3 regions of the Rhizobium sp. BR 250 genome follow, and region 1 is predicted to be linked to each of the others. Evidence: riboswitches for the same ligand, from Rfam matches in the RefSeq annotation. Region 1 holds a riboswitch; each other region holds the start of a gene.
The links. Region 1 has a riboswitch for cobalamin ahead of QD336_RS10670 (DUF1636 family protein). Riboswitches for the same ligand answer to the same signal wherever they lie in the genome.

Region 1 (2,264 bases):
GAGGCCGCGCCGGGTGAATGCGCGGGCAAGGCCGGCCACCATCAGCGATTTGCCGACATCGGAGCCGGTTCCCTGAAACATCAGCACCCGGGCTGCCATATCAGAATTCTATCCCGGCCTGAGCCTTCACGCCGGCCTTGAAATGATGTTTCACCAACGTCATTTCCGTCACCATGTCGGCGGCGTCGATCAGCGGCTGCTTGGCGTTGCGGCCGGTGACGATGACATGCAGATCGGGCCTGCGGTTGGAAAGCGTTGCGACGACCTCTTCCAGCGGCAGGTAATCGTAGCGCAGCGCGATGTTCAGCTCGTCAAGGATCAGCAGGCCGATGGTCTCGTCGGCCATCAGGGTTTTGGCCTCTTCCCAGGCCTTTGCCGCTGCCGCGACATCACGCTTCAGATCCTGTGTGTCCCAGGTGAACCCTTCCCCCATGGTACGCCAGACGACTTTGTCGCCAAAGAGCGTCAGGGCCTGCTGTTCTCCCGTCGACCATGCGCCCTTGATGAATTGCACGACGCCCACCCGCCGCCCGGTGCCGAGCATGCGCAATGCCAGGCCGAAAGCGGCCGTGGACTTGCCCTTGCCGGGGCCGGTGTTGATCATCAGCAGGCCTTTTTCGATGGTCTTTTCCGCAACTTCGGCATCCTGCACCGTCTTGCGGTTGACCATTTTCTGCCGGTGGCGTTCGGCTTCGCTGTCGCTGATGTCGCGGGTCATCGCCTTTTCCTTCTCATCCAGCGGCGCGGGACCTTATGCCCCTGCCATTCGGAGCGGCGACTATACTCAATTTGCCGCACCCGGCAATGTGCTGGGAAGGGGCGTGCGGCATTGACCCTCACACCCGTTCAGCCTAAGGGTAAGGGACTGACGGTCTTTTCCCGGCAACGGGAAAAGCTAAGAGGGAACACGGTTCCACCCCGATAACGGGTCATTCCGTGGCTGCCCCCGCAACTGTAAGCGGTAAGCCCGCACCGTAAAGCCACTGGACCTTTGTGATCGGTTCGGGAAGGCGGTGTCTGGGTGTTGATCGAGCCGCAAGCCAGGAGACCTGCCGTTTCAGGAAAAAACGTCTGCCGGGCGGGGTGCTCCGGTCAGTCGGTCAGATCGAACAGCCGGTTTGCGCCTGTCCGCACACCGTTTTCGATATCCGCACCCCGATGAATTTTAACTTGGCGCGGGAACGGGACGGTTTGGATATTTCAGCGACATCTTCATGTGCAAACGCGAACGTGCAGGGCGAAACGACGCCCGGCGTGACCGTCTTCGTTTGCCGCAGCTGTCGCGATGACGCTGATCCCACTGCCGAACCGCGTCCCGGTTCGCGTCTTGCCGATGCCGTCATCGCAAAGGCGGAGGAAACCGGCATTGCCGTTCGTTCCGTCAATTGCCTTGCCAATTGCAAGCGTGGCCTCAGCGCCGTGCTGCGCAGCGCCAATGGCTGGTCTTATGTGTTTGGCGGGCTGACGCCCGATGATGCGGAAGACCTGCTGACGGGCGCGCGACTGCTTTCTGCCGCATCCGATGGCCTGATGCCCTGGCGTGGCCGCCCCGAACCCTTAAAGTGCGGCATGGTGGCGCGCATTCCCCCATTCGATTTTACCGAGGAGAGATCATGAGCACCCTTCTGGACCGCGTTCCCTGCACCATCGTCACCGGCTTTCTGGGGGCCGGAAAAACCACGCTGCTGCGCGGCCTTCTCGAAAAGCTGGATGGCAAGCGGCTCGCCATCATCGTCAATGAATTTGGCGATATCGGCATCGACGGCGAAATTCTGAAAGGCTGTGGCATTGAAAGCTGCCCGGAGGAAAACATCGTCGAGCTGGCCAATGGCTGCATCTGCTGCACGGTGGCGGATGATTTCCAGCCCGCCATCGAACAGATCCTCAGCCGTCAGCCGAAGGTGGAGCATATCCTCATCGAGACTTCCGGTCTTGCCCTGCCGAAGCCCCTGGTGCAGGCCTTCCAGTGGCCCGCCATCAAGAGCCGCGTGACTGTTGATGCCGTGGTCGCCGTGGTGGATGGTGCGGCGCTCGCCGAAGGTCAGGTTGCCCACGACATGGAAGCGCTTGCTGCCCAGCGCGCCAATGATGAGGCACTTGATCATGACGATCCGGTCGAAGAGGTCTTCGAGGATCAGGTCGCCTGCGCCGATCTCATCGTGCTCACCAAGGCCGATCTTCTGGATGATGCCGGCCTCGACAAGGCCAGGGCGCATATCCTTGACCATCTGCCGAAGGCGGCGAAGATCGTTGTCGCTTCGAAT
Region 2 (2,264 bases), on a different contig from region 1:
AGGTCGATACCGGCTTTGCCACGCTCTGCAACAACGATCACGGTATTTCGCCCGACGGTTCGCTTTATGCCATTTCCGACAAGGTGGAATTCGGCAAAAGCGCCATCTATCTGCTGCCTTCGGCGGGCGGCGCGCCGCGATTGATGACGAAGAACCTTCCTTCCTACTGGCATGGCTGGTCTCCCAACGGGAAAGGTTTTGCCTATTGCGGCATTCGCGATCAGGTTTTCGATATTTATTCCATGGACATAGACAGCGGTGTTGAAACACGCCTTACCCATGGTGAAGGCCGCAATGACGGGCCGGATTATTCGCCGGATGGCGCGTGGATCTATTTCAATTCCAGCCGCACCGGGCTGATGCAGATCTGGCGGGTGCGGGTGGATGGCTCTGCCGTCGAGCGCATCACCGACAGCGCCTATGGCGACTGGTTTCCGCACCCGTCTCCGAAGGGTGACAAGGTGGTGTTCGTTTCTTATGACGGTGATGTCTTCGACCATCCGCGCGATCTTGATGTGCGGGTGCGGCTGATGGATATGGATGGCGGCAATGTCGAAACGCTGTTTGAGCTTTTTGGCGGGCAGGGCACGATGAACTCCCCCAACTGGTCACCGGATGGGGATGAGTTCGCTTATGTCAGATATTTCCCGGTGGGGTGATGCGATTCTGACGAGGTGGTGTACCCCCTCCCGTCATGCTGGACTTGGTCCGGTATCCAGCCAGCCCAAGTCATTGGGCTGAAAGGATGCCCTCCGCTGCGTGAGAGCCGCGTCGGCTGGATTCCGGCTCAAGGCCGGAATGACGGAGGTGAGGAGCACGGTCATATTGTCGCGCGGCCTTGGCGATACTTGCGTTCGCAAGCCTTTTTGCCCATAGCTTTACCAGTCAGGTGCCCGCCCTTGCGGCGGGAGAATCGGGAATCCGGTGAGAGACCGGAACGTGCCCAACGCTGTGAGGCGGATGCTCTTTTTCTCATGCCACTGAAGCAATTCGGGAAGGCGAAAAGGGGCGGATGAAGCTTAGTCAGAAGACCGGCCTGGCAGGATAGACCGAACCGCGCGGACGGCGGCAGGTTGCTGAAAAAGTGCGTCGTCGCTGCAAACCGGCATGGTTTCGGCACCGGCGCGCCCGCATTGTTGGGGATAAACGATGCCGACCGAACCGCCTCTAACCACGTCGCCTGACGTTAACCCATTTAGTCACGCACTTTCGCCCGTCCGCCCGTTTTCCGGGGAGGAGCGCGAGGCGATCTACCGCGCCATCGAGACGCGGCGCGATGTGCGCGACCAGTTCCTGCCGGACCCGCTGCCGGATGATCTCGTCGAGCGCCTCCTGAAGGCGGCGCATTCCGCACCTTCCGTCGGTTTCATGCAGCCATGGAACTTCACCCTCGTCACCGATGGCGCCGTGCGCCAGGCGGCATGGGTGGCCTTCAGCCGCGCCAATGAGGAGGCGGCGGCGATGTTTGCGGGGGAAAAGCAGGCGCTTTATCGCAGCCTGAAGCTCGAAGGCATCCGCAAGGCGCCGCTCAGCATCTGCGTCACCTGCGATCCCACGCGCGGTGGCAAGGTGGTGCTGGGCCGCACCCACAATCCGCGCACGGATGTCTATTCCACCGTCTGCGCCATCCAGAACCTCTGGCTCGCCGCCCGCGCCGAAGGCATCGGCGTCGGCTGGGTCAGCATCTTCCATGACAGCGATGTTCGCGCCATTCTCGATATCCCCGAGCATATCGAGATCGTCGCCTGGCTGTGCCTTGGGCGGGTCAATGAGCTCTATACCGAGCCGGAACTGGCGGTGAAGGGCTGGCGCCAGCGTGTGCCGCTGGAGGAACTGGTGTTTCGCAACCGCTGGGGCGGGCGGTAAGGGAGTTAGACGGTCTGTGAGTGACGTGGAGCCTTGCCGCTTGTTTCTTCTCCCCGCCGGGGAGAAGGTGGCCCGAAGGGTCGGATGAGGGGGCACGCTCTCCGAATATCTCGACCCTTGTCACCTCATCCCGCTGCCGCGGACTTCTCCCCGGCTGGGAGAAGAAGCAAGTGGTACCTGCCCGGATCCAAAACATATGTCACTGCTGCGGCTGAATGCCCTTCAATGCCGGGTTCTTCAGGTCGATCCGGCCCGTCTGGTCCGGCAGGAATTTCGGGCCGATAACGCGCACCTTGGCGTCGTTCGGATCATAGTCGCGCTCGGGCACGGGCTGTTCCGGTGGCTTGGCGGCCTGTTGCTGTTCGGCGGGTTTCTGCTGCTTGTCGCCACTCTTGTCA
Region 3 (2,264 bases), on a different contig from region 1:
GACATCGAAAGGAATGGCAGTCTCGCCGATGGCCGCTCCGGCCATCAGCGCGACAAGCAGCAGGGCAAGCGCGGCAAATGCCAGCCCCGCCCTGCCAAGATGGGTAGAGAAACGGTTCACTTGGCGAGGCCAGCGGCCGAAATAGCCTCGGCCAGCGTTTCGATACCTTCGATAGTGCGAATGGTCGGGTTCATCGCCTGCGCATCCATGTCGAACACATGGCTTTCCTTGACGGCGGGCATGATGCTGGCCACGGGATCGGTTTCCAGGAACTTGCGCTTGACGGCAATATCGTCGGCCGGGAAGCGGCGGCGGTCCATCTTGCCGGCCACGATCACGGTCGGATTGGCCTTGGCGATGGTTTCCCAGCCAACGGTCGGCCATTCCTCATCGCTTTCGATGATATTCTTCAGGCCGAGCGCGGACATGATGTAACCGGGAGCGCCGTTGCGGCCGGCGACATAGGGGTCGATATCCAGTTCGGCGCTGGAGAACCAGAAGACGGCGGAAAGCTTGCCATTCGCGGAGGCGATCTTGGCGCGGGCGGCTTCCTCGCGCTTTTTCAGGTCGGCAACGACGTCTTCTCCGCGATCCTGCACGTTGAAGATTTTGGCAAGGTCGCGGATTTCCTGATAGATCAGCTCCATGGTGAAGCCCGTGTTGCGCACGCCATCACCACCGCCGGAATTGTCCTTGCCGACGCAATCGGCAGGCGAGGTATAGACGGGAATGCCGAGTTCGGCGAATTGCGCCGGCGTACCGACAACACCTTCCGGGCCGATCTGCCACTGGAACTGCGTCGTGACGAGGTCCGGCTTCTTGCCGACAACCGCCTCGAAGCTCGGATCATTATCGGCCAGCCGTTCGACCTTGGCATTGGCCTCCTCATAACCCTTCAGAACCGGGCCGATCCACAATGCCGTGCCCACTACCTTGTCAGCAACACCGAGCAGGTAAAGAACCTCGGTCGTGCTCTGGCCGACGGATACGGTGCGGGCGGGAGCCTGCTTGAAGGTGATCTCCTGGCCGCAGCTGTTGATCGTCAGGGGATAGGTGGTTTCGGCAGCATTGGCGCTGACAACAGGCAAAGCCGAAAGCACGGCGGCCAGAAAGCCGGCATGGACCGGCAGGCGTCTAGAATGAAACATGTGTTCTCCAGTCGAAAGTAAAACTTATTCCAGAGCAGCAGGCGTCAGAACGCGCAGCAACAGCGGGACGTCTTGTACGGAGAACGGTAATAGGACGCAAACGAAATGTTATGAAATAACATTACAATCTCCTCTTCCGGGCTTCCCCGCCCGTAACGATGGTTTATATTTTGACGGCAGGTCTCCTGGCTCACGGATTTGCGTCACTCACCTGCCTTCCCGTATTCCGGAGAATACAGTGGCATGACGCCTTCAAGCGTCACGGGGATGAACGACAATCCGCTTACAGTTGCGGGGGCAGCCACGGCATTGAACGAAAAAATCGCCCGCACCATGTTCCCTATTAATCCCTTCGCCTTTCGGCTGCAGGAACCGTCGCTTTCTCACATAAGGGGCAAGAGGCGGGGCGTCAATTGCGATCGTGTCGCAGCTCAGCACAAAGTCAGAACAGGGAAGGACCGGCCAGCGCAAAAATTCTCGCCGTGCCGGAGCCCATGGGCTGCGGTTCGTCTTTCGTCATGGTCGTCAGCGTTTCGATCGCCACCAAGCCGGATTGCGCGAGAAAATCAGCGAAGGAACCGCTGTCGCGCACGGCATCGAGACGGACAAGCTGTTCTTCCAGATCGACAAAATGCCGCCTGACGAGCGCAATCGCATCCATTTCCTCCACGGCAACGACCGGACCGATGATGTGGCCTCGCCCCGCCGCCCGGCGCAGCGCAAAGGCGACAAGCCGGCCAGCCTCAAACAGGCCATAACCCGTCTTTTCCATGAGAAGGCGCGACAGGACACTGCTGCGCAAAACGCCGAAAGCCACCCGGTCCAGGTCAGCCACATCGGCAAGGTGTTCTTCGGATAGCGGCTCAATTTTCTGTTTTCTGCCAATGGGCGACATCTCCGCCGGGCATTGCGCCTTTCCCCGAAACAGATGCACTTTTTCCGTTTCTCCGGTGAAACCCAGCCCGGCAAATAACCGCCTCGACTCGTCCGTGGCATTGAGCCGGAGCGATACGGCGGGGAATTTCGTCACAAGCCGCCGCACCAGCCATGGCGCCACGCCCTGTCCTTGCAGGCGCGGGGAAACGATGACCATGCCGAGTGTCGCGAAACCCTCAT

Region 2: it holds a riboswitch for cobalamin, as region 1 does, so the genes downstream of both, bluB (5,6-dimethylbenzimidazole synthase) here and QD336_RS10670 (DUF1636 family protein) in region 1, are expected to answer to the same signal.
Region 3: it holds a riboswitch for cobalamin, as region 1 does, so the genes downstream of both, QD336_RS11345 (ABC transporter substrate-binding protein) here and QD336_RS10670 (DUF1636 family protein) in region 1, are expected to answer to the same signal.

What each region holds. Positions count from the first base shown of each region.
Region 1 is NZ_JARWKW010000005.1:291,341-293,604, reverse strand. It holds gene QD336_RS10680 (cobyric acid synthase) at 1-99, opposite strand, end outside; gene cobO (cob(I)yrinic acid a,c-diamide adenosyltransferase) at 101-718, opposite strand; cobalamin riboswitch at 853-1,071, shown strand; gene QD336_RS10670 (DUF1636 family protein) at 1,231-1,617, shown strand; gene cobW (cobalamin biosynthesis protein CobW) at 1,614-2,264, shown strand, end outside.
Region 2 is NZ_JARWKW010000001.1:168,304-170,567, forward strand. It holds gene QD336_RS00855 (TolB family protein) at 1-659, shown strand, start outside; cobalamin riboswitch at 871-1,054, shown strand; gene bluB (5,6-dimethylbenzimidazole synthase) at 1,150-1,866, shown strand; gene QD336_RS00865 (DUF2865 domain-containing protein) at 2,066-2,264, opposite strand, start outside.
Region 3 is NZ_JARWKW010000006.1:61,946-64,209, forward strand. It holds gene QD336_RS11340 (FecCD family ABC transporter permease) at 1-120, opposite strand, end outside; gene QD336_RS11345 (ABC transporter substrate-binding protein) at 117-1,148, opposite strand; cobalamin riboswitch at 1,307-1,540, opposite strand; gene QD336_RS11350 (GNAT family N-acetyltransferase) at 1,591-2,264, opposite strand, start outside.